Regions from separate parts of the Paenibacillus enshidis genome, predicted to be linked through region 2. Evidence: riboswitches for the same ligand, from Rfam matches in the RefSeq annotation. Region 2 holds a riboswitch; each other region holds the start of a gene.
What was found. A riboswitch is a leader RNA that binds a small molecule or an ion and turns the genes downstream of it on or off. The one in region 2 is predicted to bind thiamine pyrophosphate.
Positions count from the first base shown of each region.

Region 1 (4,195 bases), on a different contig from region 2:
AACCTGCAGCAATAGCTTCCTCCTCGCCGATTCCTTTCTCTACGGCAAATGCCCGGATATCCTGTGTGATGCGCATGCTGCAAAACTTCGGGCCACACATCGAGCAAAAGTGCGCGTTCTTCGCCCCCTCGGCCGGCAGCGTCTCATCATGATACTCAAGCGCGCGTTCCGGGTCGAGGGACAGATTGAACTGATCGCGCCAACGGAATTCGAAGCGGGCCTTGGACAGAGCATCATCCCGCTGTTGCGCCCTTGGATGGCCTTTGGCAAGATCCGCAGCATGGGCAGCGATCTTGTAGGCGATCACCCCTTCACGCACATCGTCCCTGTTCGGCAGGCCAAGATGCTCCTTCGGTGTGACATAACAGAGCATGGAGGTTCCGAACCAGCCGATCATGGCAGCGCCAATCGCCGAGGTGATATGGTCATATCCGGGGGCGATATCCGTCGTAAGCGGCCCCAGCGTGTAGAATGGTGCTTCCTTGCAGATTTCCATCTGCAGATCCACGTTCTCCTTGATTTTATGCATAGGCACGTGACCAGGCCCCTCAATCATCACCTGTACATCATGCTTCCAGGCAATCTGCGTCAGCTCACCCAGCGTCGCCAGCTCAGCCATCTGAGCTTCATCGTTGGCATCATAAATACTGCCCGGACGCAGACCATCCCCGAGCGAAAAGGCGATATCATAGGTCTTCATAATTTCACAGATCTCTTCGAAGTGTGTATATAGAAAGTTCTCCTGATGATGAGCAAGGCACCAAGCCGCCATGATGGACCCGCCCCGCGACACGATGCCCGTCATCCGCTTGGCGGTCAGCGGAATATAACGGAGCAGCACGCCGGCATGAATCGTAAAATAATCCACCCCCTGCTCCGCCTGCTCAATCAGCGTATCGCGATATACTTCCCAGGTCAGCGCTTCGGCCTCCCCATTGACTTTTTCCAGCGCCTGATACAGCGGCACCGTTCCGATCGGCACGGGAGAGTTGCGGATGATCCACTCGCGCGTCGTATGGATGTTGCGGCCTGTCGACAGGTCCATCACCGTATCCGCTCCCCATCTAACAGCCCAGGTCATCTTCTCCACCTCCTCCTCTATGGAGGAGGTTACCGCCGAGTTGCCGATATTGGCGTTGATTTTGACATGAAAATGACGGCCGATCAGCATCGGCTCACTCTCCGGGTGGTTGATGTTGGAGGGCAGTATCGCCCTTCCGCTTGCCAGCTCCTGTCTTACGAATTCTGGATCAAGCCCCTCCCGGATTGCCGCAAATTCCATCTCCGGTGTTATGATTCCCCGGCGGGCATAGTGCATCTGGGTAACGTTGCGCCCCGGCAGCGCACGCAGCGGCCGGCTGACAGCGCCCGGGAATTCCGCGGCAGGACGGGTCCCGGACCGAAGCCCGTTATCCTCAGGCTGCACTGCTCTTCCTTCATAGCGGGCGACATCCCCTCTCTCCTCAATCCACGCCTGCCGCAGCTTGAGCAGTCCTTTGCGGATATCTGCCTGAAACGCCGGGTCGGTCATGGGACCGCTTGTATCGTACACACGCAGCGGGGCATTATGCTCAACCCCCTGCGGTGTATGGGTGTCATGCAGCGTTATCTCTCTTTCGGGCACCAGGATATCAGGTCTTGATCCCTGGATGTAGACCTTGGTGCTTGCCGGAAAGGCCCCGATATCCGTATTGGCTCCTCCTGCTGCTGTTTTCCGCTTGCTCTCTGTCATTTGCTTGCTCCTCCCGAGTCGTCTTATTCCTCATCGGGATCATACCGGAGAAAAACCGATGCTGACGGCCAACTGCAAAATGAAAAAGCCGGTTCCCGAAGGAACCGGCTGTATGCAAACAGGCCTCCATGCACTACCAAGGTATGCCCCTGGCTGCTGCACATGCTGCCTATCCATATAATTTCATTGGCCGGTTACTTCCCTACGCTGGTATGATCCAGATCAGGTACAAAGGGTCCGGAACCTGGAACGGTTCCATCTCAGCCCGGAATTACGGGCCCCCCCAGTAACTTCGGCAGCATCATGCCGCCGATTATAACTATGTTATTTCACAGACGGATGCCTCCGCCTTCCAGTTCAGGTTAGCCTAAAAAGAAAAGTTTGGCAACCCCATTAAGCCCTATGCCAGAAGTTTACCAATATATACGATAATCATAATAATGATAAAAACCAGCGGGGCGTAGCGGCTCTAAGGCGGGAAGAACACCCACCTAAGAGCCGCTACGCCCCGCTCGCTCTCCTGGTTCTCAGCCTTCGCTTTCCTGATCGATCCCCCGGCCACAGCGGATCCATCCTCCTGCAGCTGAACCTTCCAGTCCATCTGCTCTGCCTGCCGCATTGTCCAGGCTTGGTTTCAACCAAGCCCAGGCTGCAACCCGGCCAGAAAAAAGTGGTTCCTAAAATTGAGTCCTGCAGCTTTTCTGATAATCAGAAAGGAGACTACCCATTAATTGGATAGCCTCCTTTCCACACCACATATATTTTTCGATTTATACTGTCATAGAAACAGCATATCTTGCATTTGCCAGGTCATTCGTAGTGCCATTGATATCTGCAGGAGCAGGATTAGTCATAGTAGTTGGAGTATGAGCAAGAATTGCTTTGGTGTTACTCGAGGTAACGTTGATCCAATCAGCGTTTTTACCTGGACCTTTAAACATCATTGTGTCGCAAGTAATTTTACTGAAAGATAGTTTCCAAGCAGGTAATTGCGACGGCAAAGTTTCGTATTGATTTTGGAGTGTACCAAAAATAAATCGAGCCGCTTTATCAGTGCTTGAACTCGTTGTATACGTTCCTTGTGATACAAAGACACTTTTGAAGTTAACAAAGAATTCAACAAAGCCGTCATCCCGAAGAACAAGTTTAAGATGAATTCGTTCACCATCTTTAAATTGTGTGTAAGGTTCACCATTTTTCACTTCCGGACCATTTACAAACCAGTGCCATTTATACGTTTTTGTAGTAGGATCATAAAAACGAGAATCCGCCGCGCTGGAGACACCACATTCAAATCCAGCAACACCGCAATACATATTGATGTAGCCAGAGGGCATGCTTTTAGACGAAGGTAATGTTACATACCCTTGAAAACCTCTGTTCGTTAAGGTGTTGGTTTGTGGCACAATCTTCGCAAATTTAGCATATTCGGGCATTGAAATTTCCTCCTATTATATAACGTTACGTTACGTAGTATTGAGGTATGCAAAACACCTGGGATATCAAAACAAATAAGGGGTATCCCTCACCTAATTCATTTTGAAGTGTGTTACATCCACACCCTCATTATATAATAACACGTATCGTTACGCAATATATAATTTTGATTTATTTTACAACTTTTTTTTGTGAAATACGTTTAATGCTATAGAGATGATTTTTTTTACAAAAATGGAGGGATTGTATATGAAACAATTTAGATTTCTTTTTTCTGTATTGTTAGGTTCTCTATTACTGATTTCTTTCTCCCAGTCGTCATTCGCTGCTTCAAAAGTTCAATTAATCATTGATAGCCAAACAATCAAGACCGATTCTCCTCCAGAAACGTTAAATGGCTATACAATGGTGTCGTTATCATCCCTGAAACCATTAGGTTTAAATTTACAATGGGATCCTAAAACGAAAACTGTAATTGCTATATCAACTAAAAGTAAGGAAAAGCTTACACTTTCGGTAGGTAAAAAAACAGCCACCATGGGTAACCAAACGGTAACTTTGCAGTCTCCACCTGTTTTGAGAAATAACCGCGTTTTGGTACCTTTACGATTTATTAGTGAGGCATTTGATTCCCAAGTGTTTTGGAATAAAGATGAAAACTCGGTTGTGATTCGAAGCTCAGATAAAATCGCGGATTATAAAACGCTGTATGAGAGTAAAGATTTGGTTCAAGCTAGAAAAATAGCAGTTGATCTACCCACTTCCGATACCAATACATTAACTGAAACAGGTGAAGCTGTAACTTATGCTTACCACTTCCCTGAAGGAGAAGCCTTAAGATATTATTTTTATCAAGGCTCATTGGTTAGCTACTATGAAATTAAAAATGACGTGAAACATCTGGTTTGGGAAGCTGTACTCTCTGAAGACGGTAGCTATGTTAAAGAAAATGGGAAACGTCCGACAAAGGATAAAGCCCAGGTATATTTTGCAAAACACCGAATTGATGATGGTGTAGATTATGGC
Region 1 is NZ_JBHHMI010000035.1:38,923-43,117, forward strand. It holds gene thiC (phosphomethylpyrimidine synthase ThiC) at 1-1,732, opposite strand, end outside; TPP riboswitch at 1,915-2,027, opposite strand; gene ACE41H_RS22960 (hypothetical protein) at 2,503-3,168, opposite strand; gene ACE41H_RS22965 (copper amine oxidase N-terminal domain-containing protein) at 3,419-4,195, shown strand, end outside.
Region 1: linked by a shared signal. The riboswitch ahead of thiC (phosphomethylpyrimidine synthase ThiC) and the one ahead of thiD (bifunctional hydroxymethylpyrimidine kinase/phosphomethylpyrimidine kinase) in region 2 are both predicted to bind thiamine pyrophosphate.

Region 2 (4,195 bases):
CCATAATAACTATAACAACCATGATAACCATGTGGTGTTCTAATGAAGCTGACCAGAGAACAGTTAACCGTCAATGAGATGCTGATTTTGAACTCGGCCATGCGGGACACGGAAAAATCTCTGGCGCTCGCCTACCTCATGCTGATCGGAGGGCATTTGGGCGTACACCGCTTTTATCTGAAAAGAATTGCCACCGCTCTCGTGCAGCTTGTCTTGTTTATTCTGGCCTTTATCTTTTACGTAGGCTTTTACGTTGCGGTGGAGTTTGAAACCGGACCGTTCATGATGCTGTCAGGAATTCTTCTGGTGCTGTTCGGAGGGGCGCTGACCGTGTGGGTCATTGTCGATCTGTTCCTGATGCCCCGTATGGTGCGTGAATGGAACCAGCGGGCGGAAGCGGATATTATGGCTCAACTTTATCAGCTGCGTCTGACTAATAAACAGCAAGGTATAGAAGTGTAAAAAACCTGTGCGCTTGAGAAAACTCAGGCACACAGGTTTTTTTGTTGTCTGCGGGACCGCAGCGAAAAGGCACCAGCCATGGGCCAGTACCTTGAATAAACTAATGATGGCTGTAAACCTAACTGCTCTTGGTGGGGGGGAAGCTGCTGTTAACGAGCACGACTAGCTTTTTCTCGCTTTTCTCCATCACGGAACCGCATAGAGAACAGGTTGGCTGAGCAGAGAATGCGAAATTATCTCTCATCCAGCCTTTACACGTATCACTGGTGCAAGACCAAATTACAGTGATCTCCTCAGGAGTCTCTTCCATTGGCTTTTTGCGCGAATTGTACATGAGCGTCCCCTCTTTTCCTATGAATTGTAAAGCAATATAAAAGCATCTGTTCCTCCGCCAGAAAAGAAAAGCCCCAAACCAGAGTTCGGGGCAGCATGGCAGAATTACAGTTTTACAACGTTCTCAGCTTGTGGTCCGCGGTTTCCTTCAACAACGTTGAACTCGACACGTTGGCCTTCGTCCAAAGTTTTGAAACCGTCGCCTTGGATTGCGCTGAAGTGTACGAATACATCGTTACCACCTTCAACCTCGATGAATCCAAAACCTTTCTCTGCGTTAAACCACTTAACTGTTCCTGTTTGCATGTGGAAATACCTCCAAATAAATATTTATATGACCTCTTATTTTTGTTCAAAATAAAAATTCACATATTGTACAAGGTTACCCTTAACCTGAGACAATAACCCTCTACAATATGCGAATGAAGATCCGTATTCCAGTAATTGCATTATAGCACATTCAGAATACAATTACCAGCTAACGGCGAAATAACATTTTCTCCTATGTATCGGGGGTAAGGGAGAACGCTAACGTAAGCGGCATTTTTCCTGTATCGCCATCATGTCTGGTTATCATCAAGTTTCAGGGGACACTTGCCTACCTTATTTATTTCCTGCTTTTCCGTTTCTATACCCTCCTCTGCAAAAAAATGTTCCGCCTATTTTTGAACCTTTACAATCCCCCTGTCATCATGTATATAGTTATATGCAGTCATTCAATCGAATAAGAGACTTGTTCAATCACTAGGGGAGCCTTCCCGGCTGAGACGAAGCTGTCTGCTTCGGACCCTTTGCACCTGATCTGGATCATACCAGCGGAGGAAAGTGAGACGATACGTCCAGCGGCATCAACCGGCCTTTTACTGCTTCTTATCGTGGACCCGTCCCCTTTCCTCCGGAAAAGGGCGGGTCTTTTGTATGTACAAGGAGGGGATGAGCGGTTATGACAACAGCAGAAACAGCAAAAGCATTAACGATCGCCGGCTCTGACAGCGGCGGCGGCGCAGGCATTCAGGCAGATCTCAAAACCTTTCAGGAGCTCGGCGTCTACGGGATGTCCGTGCTTACAGCCGCCACTGCACAGAATACACTTGGAGTGCAGGGGGTTTTCCCGCTCACGGCAGAAGCGGTGGCCCGCCAGCTGGATTCGATCGGCGAAGACCTCACACCTGATGCAGTAAAAACCGGCATGCTGTTCAGCGCAGACATCATTGAGGCCACCGCCGACAGAATCGCCCATTATGGGTGGCGCAATCTCGTCATCGATCCCGTTATGGTCGCCAAGGGCGGGGCACCTCTGCTGAAGGCCGACGCGGCAGTCACCCTGATCCGCGACCTGCTTCCGCTTGCAATGATCATTACCCCGAACCTGCCCGAGGCGGAAATGCTCACCGGCACGAAGCTTTTCAAAGCGGAAGACATCAGGGAAGCGGCACGGCGCATCCACGCCATGGGGCCGGATATGGTCATCATGAAGGGCGGGCATGCCGGCGGCGATCTGGCCAGGGATCTTCTGTATGACGGCACGGAATTCACGGTGTTCGAAAGTCCACGGATACATACGATGGCGACACATGGCACGGGCTGCACGTATTCCGCAGCGATAACGGCGGGTCTCGCCAAGGGGCTTACCACGACTGAAGCGGTGCGTGTGGCCAAGGATTTCATTCAGGCTGCGATTGAGGACAGCCTCGACATCGGATCAGGACATGGACCGACCAACCATTTTGCCTACCGGCGAAGACGTTCGCAGAATGGGGGTGAGCTGAAATGAGCAGCTCCTTTGATAGACGGATCGACCCGGCGAAGCTGCGCCGGCAGCTTGCCGTGTATTTCATTATGGGCAGCATCAACTGTGGCGGCAAAAATCCCGTTATAGTTCTGCGCGAGGCGATCGCGGGTGGGGTCACCATGTTTCAGTTCAGGGAAAAAGGTACAGGCGCCCTGACCGGGAAGGCGGCTTACGAGCTGGCGCGGGAGCTGCAGGCGGTCTGCCGGGAAGGCGGTGTGCCCTTTATCGTCAATGACGATGTGGAGATGGCGGCTGCGCTCGGTGCCGACGGCATTCATGTCGGACAGGAGGACAGCCCGGCCTCCTCCCTGCGCAGCAGGCTTGGGCATAACACCATTGTGGGCGTGTCCGCGCACTCGGTGGAAGAAGCCCGGCACGCTATCGCCGACGGAGCGGATTATCTCGGCGTTGGTCCCATGTATCCGACTCTGTCCAAAAGCGATGTCCGCCCTGTACGGGGCCCACACCTGATACAGGAGCTGCGCAGCCATGGCATCACCGTTCCGCTCGTCGGCATCGGCGGGATTACGCCTGCAAAGGCATCGCCTGTTCTTTCCGCCGGAGCGGACGGGATATCTGTCATTTCAGCAATCTCCCAGGCTGAAGAGCCAGGGCGGGCGGCAGCGGCCTTTGCCGCTCTGTACGGCAAGACCACCTAGAAAGAATGCGTTGTTCCCCTTTCCCTTTGCGTTAAGGAGAGGTTGATCAAAGACATGGCTATATGTGCCGCTTGAAGGGGATTTTTTATCGTTGAACCTGGGTGATCCTTTGGGCAGATTTTTAACCTGCTTTAAGCTTTATTTAAGATTGATCGGTTACAATACAACATGTAAGCAACCTTCCACTCCAACATCATCAATGGACACATGCCGCCAAGCACATAAGTTCATGCAATTGAAGAAGGAGACCTCTTATGAATTTGAAAAGAATACTTATATTCAGCACCTTGGCCCTTGCCATTTCCATCGGCGAATCCATAGGCAGCAGCACGGCGTCCGCAAGCACAGCCGTCAAACCCAAACAGCAGGAAGCAAAGGTTGTTAAAGAAGACATTGTACAGATACTGGGTCTTTCCTCAGACGAAGAATTATATCATGCATTGTATGACGGCAAAACGATGGCCGATATTGCCGGTGAAACCGGCGCTGATATGAACCGGATTATCCATTTGCAGGTGGCAGAGCTGACGGACCAGCTGAATCAGCGGCTTACCCAAGGCAGCATTACGCGCGAGCAGTATGAGGCGCAAAAATCCGAATTGACGGAAGTTGTGAAACGCAGTGTGTACGGGAGTTAAACAGCAAAAAGGCGCGGACTTTTTTAAAAGAATCCGTGCCTTTTACTCATTGTTCCACAGAATGTATTATGGATTTTGTCAGCGCTTTATCTACAAATGCTACACCTGCTGTACCTTGATCAGATTCGTGTTGCCAGTTTGACCGATGGGTACGCCGGCGGACAGAACAACCGTGTCTCCCGGGCAAATATAGCCTGTTTCAATGGCGTTGCGAGTCGCCGTTTCGAACATTTCATCCGTGGTCGTCATTTTGCCGCCCAGAACCGGAATGACACCGGACAGCAGACAAATTTTCGGCAGCACCTCTTGAT
Region 2 is NZ_JBHHMI010000034.1:40,625-44,819, reverse strand. It holds gene ACE41H_RS22780 (TM2 domain-containing protein) at 1-43, shown strand, start outside; gene ACE41H_RS22775 (NINE protein) at 43-462, shown strand; gene ACE41H_RS22770 (cold-shock protein) at 581-796, opposite strand; gene ACE41H_RS22765 (cold-shock protein) at 901-1,101, opposite strand; TPP riboswitch at 1,532-1,636, shown strand; gene thiD (bifunctional hydroxymethylpyrimidine kinase/phosphomethylpyrimidine kinase) at 1,739-2,569, shown strand; gene thiE (thiamine phosphate synthase) at 2,566-3,246, shown strand; gene ACE41H_RS22750 (hypothetical protein) at 3,501-3,884, shown strand; gene pyk (pyruvate kinase) at 3,984-4,195, opposite strand, start outside.

Region 3 (4,195 bases), on a different contig from region 2:
GCATATCCAGGAAGTTCCCCTGCCCCTTCTCCTCCAGGTTCAAACGCCGTACGGCAAAGGTAAGGATCTGGCTTTCCGATGCCTGAACAGCTTTCATTTGCGTTTCAAGATCCGGAAACTTCCCTGTCCCCAGCAGCAGTCTTGATTTAAAGGCTTTATCTCCAATATGCAGCATATTATCCGCCCCCCACAAAATGTACAATTTCAAGATGATCCCCGTTCTTCAAATCGGTTACGCTGTGAATATCCTTGGTCAATATGCGCCGGTTCAACTCGACGACAACCGTTTTGACCTGCAGGTCCAATGCATTGAGCAACTGGTCCACATTGTGAATTTCTGTTTCAAAAGTCATTTCCTGGCCGTTAATAACAAGCCTCATCACTTATCCCCCTTGACTGCTGGTGCAGGCTGTCTTTTCATTCTTGCCGGTGACAAGGCCGTCAAATTAAGTTGCTCCACTGTATTGCCTGCCAGCATCTTCGCTATCGCTTCCCCTGTAGCCGCACTCAGTAATATTCCGTTGCGGTAATGTCCACAAGCAGCGTATAAGCCGGCAGCATCAGGTACGGGGCCTATAATGGGAAAGCCATCTTCCGTTTGCGGCCTTAATCCCGACCACGCTCTCAGAAAAGACGACTCCCCGATGTCCGGCAGCCAGGCTGAGGCGCGCTCCAAAAGCTGGCGCAGCCCGCCTGCGGATACATCCGCTCCCCATTCATGCGGTCTGCTGGTAGCCCCAATCCACAGCTCCCCTTCCGGCTTTGGCACCAGATACACATCCTCGGCGTAAATGGTATACTCCAGTGCACGTACTGGCATGGTAACGGCAGCGATCTCTCCCTTGACAGGATACATCTCCGTATGGATGCCGAAATGGTTAAGCAGCTTGCCCGCTTCAATTCCCCCTGCGATCACAACATTTGGACAAGCAATATATCCCCTGCTCATTTTTACACCACGCACCATACCGTCCACGATCCGGATGTCCTCTGCGATTGTATTTGTCAGCAGTTCCGCCCCGTGCTTTTCCGCGCCTGCCACCAATGCCTGTACAAGTCGCTGCGGGAGCAGCTGCGTTTCCCGCTCGCGGAACAAGCCTCCGAGCACCTGTCCTGTCAGGCCAGGAATCCTTCTGGCTATCTCTGCGGCTTCCCACCATTCTGCGGCTGATCCATCCTTGTTCCCTGCCATGCCCGACAAGCGTTCAACTTCCTCCACTGTCCGGGCAGGGAGAACGAAGCCTGTGCTGGTATAACCTGTTACCAGTCCTGCCAGGCCTTCAAGCTCCCGCACCAGCTCCCCGAACAGATTGCGGCTGCGCAGGGCAAATGCGGCCAACTGAGGGTGGGCAAAGGCCTCACATTCTGCCGCCAGCATTCCGGCCGCCGCTCGTGTGGTCCCTTGTGCAGGGACCGATTTTTCGATCAGAATCGTTTTGAAGCCTCTTTTCGCCAGCTGATAAGCGATGGAACTGCCGATCGCTCCCGCGCCGATCACCGTACAGTCTGCCGAATAGCTCATATCTTTTCCTCCTCACATTCTCCTGTATTCCTTTGCCGCTTCGGCCGGATCATCCGCCTTCCAGATGCCTGACATCACAGCGATTCCTGATGCACCTGCCCGCCTGATGCCCCGCACATGCCGAGGCTGGATGCCGCCAAGCGCGATAACCGGAATGGAGACTGCACAGCATAGCTCCTCCAGACTGCTCAGCCCCCGCGGTGGCAGCCCAGGCTTGGAGGCGGAATCGTAAATATGACCGTACAGCACATAATCAGCCCCCGCCTGCTCCGCAACCTGCGCTTCCTGCAGCGAGTGTACGGATGCCCCGCAGCGCAGCTCCGGGAACGTCCGCTTCACAAGCTGCAGCGGCAGGCTGTTTGAGGTGAGCTGCACCGTCCCTGCACCGAACAGAAGTGCTGCGTCTACACGGTCATTGACCGCGAGCTTGGCTGGCGAGCAGCAGCCGCGCTCCGACACCGTAAACATAAATTCGTACAGCTCCGCTGCGCTCAGATGTTTCTCCCTGATGTGCAGCACGTCAATATCCGGTTCGATCAGCCGCAAGATGTCTGCCGTGCGTTCAGCGCTTTGGCAGCCGTCCGTAATAAGATGAAGCTCCATTGCTTTTGCCTCCATGGACCGTTATTCGGGAACGCCAAGAAGCCGCTTCCCGGTCAGGAAGCGGCTGAATTTACAGGTTCACCGAATTTACATGGAACTGCCTCCCTGCTCATAAGCAAGGCCGCATTTGATTCCCGTTCGGCTAATGTCCACTTCCCTACGCTGGTATGATCCAGATCAGGTGCAAAGGGTCCGGAATGCGTTTATTCCGTCTCAGCCGCCAGCCGCGGCTCCCCCAGTGTGATACAGGCCTGTTCAATCGCCTGTATTACTATATATTTTGTTTTCCCTTTTCATGGTAGCACAATCCGTTTCACTTGCCTAGACGTACATCAGATTTCAGTACGAAAAGTCCAAAGCTGTGCTTCTCCTGCACATCAGGCTTTGGCCGACCACTCTTCGACATTCCATACTCTCGTTACCCAATCCTTATAAAAATCAGGTTCGTGGGATACGAGCAGCACCGTGCCTTTGTATTCCTTCAGCGCACGCTTCAGTTCATCCTTCGCCACCACATCCAGGTGGTTGGTCGGTTCGTCAAACAGCACCCAGTTGCTTTCACGCATCAGCAGCTTGCAGAGGCGAACCTTGGCCTGCTCTCCCCCGCTTAAGGCGGACAGCGGACGGGTAATGTGATCATTTTTCAGTCCGCAGCGGGCAAGATGGGCACGAACCTCATGCTGGTTCAAATGCGGATACTCGTTCCACACATCGTCAAGCGGTGTGATCCGCTCAGGGCGCACCTCCTGCTCGAAATAAGCGGGATAAAGAAAGTCTCCGGTATAGATTTTTCCGCTCAGCGGAGGGATTTTCCCGAGAATCGTTTTGAGCAGCGTCGATTTACCGACACCGTTATAACCGACGATGGCAATCTTCTCGCCCCGTTCAATCGTAATGGACATTTTCGGCAGCAGGGGATGGCTGTAGCCGATCTCAAAGTCAATGCCTTCAAAGACCGTTTTGCCGCTGGCCCGCGCTTCCTTGAACTGGAACGTCGGTTTGGCCGCTTCTTCCGGCTTGTCGATCCGATCAATCTTATCAAGCTGCTTTTCACGGCTCTTGGCCCGTCCGGAAGTGGAGGCACGCGCCTTGTTGCGCTGGATGAAGTCCTCCTGCTTCTTGATATACTCCTGCTGCTTTTCATAAGCATCGATATGCTGCGTCTTCTGAATGTCAGCCATTTCAAGGAACTTCTCATAGTTGGCGGTATAGCGGTTCAGCTTGCCAAACTCCAGATGATAAATGACGTTGACGACCTGATTCATAAACTCAGTATCATGGGAAATCAGCATAAAAGCATAAGGGTAGTCCTTCAAATAACGTGTAAGCCATTCGATATGCTCAACGTCCAGGTAGTTCGTCGGCTCGTCCAGCAGCAGCACATTCGGCTTCTCCAGCAACAGCTTGGCAAGAAGCACCTTCGTGCGCTGCCCCCCGCTTAAAGAAGCTACATCGCGGTCCAGTCCGATGGCAGCAAGTCCAAGCCCGTTGGCCATTTCCTCCACTTTCACATCAATCAGATAAAAATCGCCGATCTCCAGCTGCTCCTGGATTTCCCCCATCTGCTCCAGTAGCACCTCAAGCTCCTCCGGTGTGGCTTCGGCCATACTATCCGTAATCACATTCAGTTCCTGTTCAAGCTCAAGCAGGGGGAGAAATGCATCCTTGAGCACATCCCGCACGGTCTTGCCCGGAGTCAGCTTCGTGTGCTGGTCCAGATAACCGTAACGGACCTTCGGTGTCCACTCGACTTTGCCGTTGTCACGCAGCTGCTGGCCTGTCAAAATATTCATCAGCGTCGATTTGCCGACACCGTTGGCCCCTACCAGACCGACGTGCTCTCCCGGCAGCAGGCGGAACGATACATTTCTGAATAATGTTCTGTCCCCGAAATTGTGGGAAACTTCTTCAACTGTTAATAAACTCATTTCCGTTAACTGGCTCCTTATTTTTCATTAAACTTCAATATGACTTCAGGTTTGCTTTCAAAGCCTTATTGTAGCACAAGAGGCAGCCTTACCGGAACTGCCCGCCATAACGAAAATGAAATTATATACCTGCACGACACGG
Region 3 is NZ_JBHHMI010000001.1:359,089-363,283, reverse strand. It holds gene ACE41H_RS01540 (thiazole synthase) at 1-175, opposite strand, end outside; gene thiS (sulfur carrier protein ThiS) at 177-380, opposite strand; gene thiO (glycine oxidase ThiO) at 380-1,522, opposite strand; gene ACE41H_RS01525 (thiamine phosphate synthase) at 1,535-2,125, opposite strand; TPP riboswitch at 2,263-2,372, opposite strand; gene ACE41H_RS01520 (ABC-F family ATP-binding cassette domain-containing protein) at 2,503-4,053, opposite strand.
Region 3: linked by a shared signal. The riboswitch ahead of ACE41H_RS01525 (thiamine phosphate synthase) and the one ahead of thiD (bifunctional hydroxymethylpyrimidine kinase/phosphomethylpyrimidine kinase) in region 2 are both predicted to bind thiamine pyrophosphate.

Region 4 (4,195 bases), on a different contig from region 2:
ACATTGCTGGCATAACTTCGTCAGCATCGCTGTCTAACGGATCATGTTCAGCCTTATAGGCCGTCAACTTCGCCACCCTTCAGCCGTTTATATGGCTCTGAAGGGTGGCCTTCAGCATGAAGTAGTGCCTTTCTTGGAGATAATCTGCTAAAAGTGAACACTACAATGGCAAGTGACTTACTTTTAGGAAATTTAGGGAAAATTTCCGCTAAATATGGTAACTTTTCAGCTGCCGAATTACTACCAGACGAGCTTGAACTGCTTGTTCAATCCCGTAATGTTACCGTGAATGTTATGAGGCAAAGGGGGAAATGCCAATGCTGACCGTCGAACAAGCGTTAACGAAACTCAGTGAATATGGAATAACCAGCAGTATTCAGATGGTGCGCCGCTGGCTGCGCAATGGGGTGATCCAGGGCGAGCGAACCGAAAACCGCAAGGAAGGCTGGCGAATCCCGCCGGACGAACTTGATCGGTTTATACAATCCCGTAATGTCACCCCAAAGCAGGATTTTGTGGATTACCCGCGTAGATCTGCAGAAGAGTGCTGGGGAATTCATTTGGAAAACATTTGCAAATATGGGGGGGGGGGGAGTACCCACCTTCAGATGACATCATCGAAGCCGTTAAAACGTCCATGTTTGGAATGTTGTACCCGCATGATGAAGAACACGCCCTTGTCCGGATTCATCTGCGGTTTGAGTGTCCATTCACCGGCAAGCTCTTCGGATCGATGGACGAGCTCGTACGCGCCGCAATTTCGCACCTCATCAGGGAGTACACTGCCGTGGAGCAGCACGATGCTGAACGAACAGGAGCAGACGTATTGCACGAGGATGAGGAGATACCCTATCTTACCCACATTACGCTTAATACAGGTCAGGTTCGACGCATCTATCCGGGCGAGGTGGACAAACAACTATATGCTGCCATGAAACGGGTTTGGAAGGACTCCTTCAAATCTGAAGGGGTGCAGCTATTTGAGGGATATCGATTCAAGAGCTTTCAATCCAGACGGGTTACCGTCGGAACTCTCTGTAATGGAAAAGGAATACCGATTTTAACGACCAACTGTTGCCAATGGGATGATGGAACGTACTGGAGAATACTCCAGAATGAATCTTGGATTCCGCTTGCGACCCAATCCAGTGAGCCTCCCCCCACTCCATATGTGGCAGATCAATTGGGGTTTGGCTTCATGCAACATGAAGATGCGACGGCATGGACAGAGGATTTTTCGCGATGTTTCGGTTGGCTTGTGTTGGATGCAGAACAGGTGATTTTAGAGAGCAAGGGTGATGAATCTCCGCGACAAGCCATTTAACCAACTCATCGCCCCCTCAATCATCGAGGCTTGATCGTGCAAATACTTCTGTCTATCTTCATACAATCGACGGGCTTCCTCATCCTGACTTAGAAATTCTAATGTAGTCATCGTCAATACCTCCCATTTGGATTTATCAGCACCTTTCAGGAACAACAGCCAGTTGACCAATCCTCCACTTTCTACATTCTTCAACATTTTACAGGATTGGCCTTCCTGAAGCTGCCCACTGTACAGTTTTGGTGGGGGCTGTTTGACGCTTACCTATTTTGAGAAGCCAACTTGTCGGATTTGCTCCCCCGCAAATAATCCTGCATTTGTCGATTAAGCTCTTTCCGATCATTATCAGTTCTCGGCGGGATCGCTATCACACCATCGCCAGCCTCTGCCAATTTATCAAAAGCATCAATCATCTTATACAGATCGTCCTTCATAATGGTGGTACCTCCTCTAAATTTAAAAATCGTAATTACGAAATAATATAGCACTTTATTAAGTCATATGCTACAATAAAACCATAAAGGTATAAGGAGCGGGATACATGAACAGTGAGTTAAAGGAATTGCTGCAATCCGTAATCCGGGAAGAACTTCAACCGGTTCATGAGCGCCTTAATAAGATTGAAACAGATCAGCAGGAGATGAAACGAGCCGTCCTGGATACGAATGAACGGGTTATGGAAATAGGTGACTTTCTGGAGAACCAGCACAGAACTATTGAAATTCTCTCTGCCCGCTCCATTCAACAAGAAGCTGAATTGAAGAGCGTTACCGGGAGCGTTGGTTATCTTGTCCACAAAATGGGCGAACATGACCGGGACTTACACGTTATCAAAACGCAAAAGGCTTAGAACGGGTGCGGCACCGAGGGTTTTTCGGATAAGTCCCTCTGGACACTCCGGCCGTGAAGGCATATAATCAACGTTAGTTCATATAACTGAGCCCGCAAAATCTTCAAACAATGCGGACGTGTCAAGGCAGCAAGCTGCCGTCTTGATGCTCCTTCATACAACTTGCCAGGGGTGCTGGAATCGGCCGGCTGAGATTGTGTCCCCAGACACTGACCCTTACAACCTGATCTGGGTAATGCCAGCGTAGGAATCGCTATAGAGTGACATGTCTTTTTTGACACCGTCATTCCTTCCTTTGGTAGATTACAAGCGTCCCGGATAACGGGGCGCTTTTTTTTGCAGGATCACGGCAGATGACAGCATTGCAGAAAGAGCACGGGTGATGAAGAAGGGAGAAGAAAGTATGTTTTCTTTGCAAAAATGGGGCCTTGGAGCGGTATGCTGCCTGCTCCTCATCCTGACCGCCTGCGGCGGGCAATCGTCCGCTCCACAGGATACGAACGCTTCCGGGCCTTCCGGCAGCGGCAGTACGGCCTCCGGGAAGCTGAAAGACGTCAAGGTAGTGCTCGACTGGACCCCCAACACCAACCACACCGGATTGTATGTGGCCAAGGACCAGGGATACTACGAAGAAGCTGGTCTGAATGTGGAAATTGTACAGCCCGGAGAAGGCGGCGCCGATCAGATGGTCGCCTCCAACGCGGTTCCGTTCGGCATCAGCTATCAGGAAAGCGTCACCCAGGCCCGCACACAAGGAGTTCCGCTCGTCTCTATTGCGGCTGTGATTCAGCATAATACGTCCGGCTTTGCCGCTCCGGTGGACCGGGGCATCAAGTCGCCCAAGGATTTTGAAGGCAAGAAATACGGCGGCTGGGGCTCGCCCGTCGAGGAGGCTGTCATGAAATCCATCATGGAGCTGGACGGCGGGGATGTCAGCAAGGTGCAAAACATCAACATGGGCGATGCGGATTACTTCACCGCAGTCAAGCGGGATATCGATTTCGCCTGGATATTCTATGCATGGACAGGAATTGAAGCCGAGCAACGCGGTGAGCAGCTGGATATGCTGTACGTCAAGGACTATTCCAAGAGTCTGGATTACTACACACCGGTCATCGTCACGAACGAAGCGACCCTCAGCAGCGATCCTGAGCTGGTAAAAGCCTTCATGAGCGCTACGGCCAAAGGTTATCAATATGCGATTGACCAGCCGGAAAAGGCGGCGGAAATGTTGTCAAAGGCTGTGCCTGAGCTGGATAAAGAGCTCGTACTGGCCAGCCAGCAATGGCTGAGCCCCCGCTATCAGGACGATGCCGCACAATGGGGTGTCCAGAAAGCGGAAGTATGGAAAAACTACGCCGATTGGATGTATGAGCGCAAGCTGCTTGACAAACCGCTGGAGGCCGAGAAAGCCTTCACCAATGATTTCCTGCCACAAGACGGCAAATCCTGATTTAATTCGGAAAGGAGACGGTTTTTCATGGCTAACACTCTGTTGAGTATTCAGGTGATTCCCAAAACGCACGGTGGAGAGGACAGCATTCCTTACGTCGATAAAGCGATTGAGGTGATCCAGCGCTCAGGCGTCAAGCATCAGGTCAACCCGCTGGAGACAACTATGGAGGGCGAGCTGGATGAGCTGCTGCATATCGTCAAGGAAATGCACATCGCACTTACCGAGGCGGGAATTCCAAGCGTCATTTCCCAGATCAAAATCGCTCATAATCCGAATGGAATCAGCATGGATAAGCTGACCGAAAAGTACCGTCCATGAACAGGAAAGAAAGCCTCTATTCTGTGTTCAGAAGCGTATGGCCGCCCGTTGTGGCGGTCCTCTTCTTTTTGGCGGTATGGCAAGCCGCGGCGGTCTTCCTGCACATTGAGCCCTGGATGCTGCCAAGTCCGGCCGGCATCGCCGCCGAAGCGGCCGCCCAATCCGCCCTGCTGGCGGATCATACCTGGGCTACCGTCAGGCTTACGCTGAGCGGTTTTGCGATCGGCACCGCCGTCGGGCTGCTGCT
Region 4 is NZ_JBHHMI010000021.1:13,950-18,144, forward strand. It holds gene ACE41H_RS19070 (hypothetical protein) at 605-832, opposite strand; gene ACE41H_RS19075 (hypothetical protein) at 827-1,324, shown strand; partial or broken gene ACE41H_RS25310 (Rpn family recombination-promoting nuclease/putative transposase) at 1,334-1,501, opposite strand; gene ACE41H_RS19080 (hypothetical protein) at 1,585-1,758, opposite strand; gene ACE41H_RS19085 (hypothetical protein) at 1,866-2,174, shown strand; TPP riboswitch at 2,332-2,442, shown strand; gene ACE41H_RS19090 (ABC transporter substrate-binding protein) at 2,578-3,627, shown strand; gene ACE41H_RS19095 (thiamine-binding protein) at 3,655-3,948, shown strand; gene ACE41H_RS19100 (ABC transporter permease) at 3,945-4,195, shown strand, end outside.
Region 4: linked by a shared signal. The riboswitch ahead of ACE41H_RS19090 (ABC transporter substrate-binding protein) and the one ahead of thiD (bifunctional hydroxymethylpyrimidine kinase/phosphomethylpyrimidine kinase) in region 2 are both predicted to bind thiamine pyrophosphate.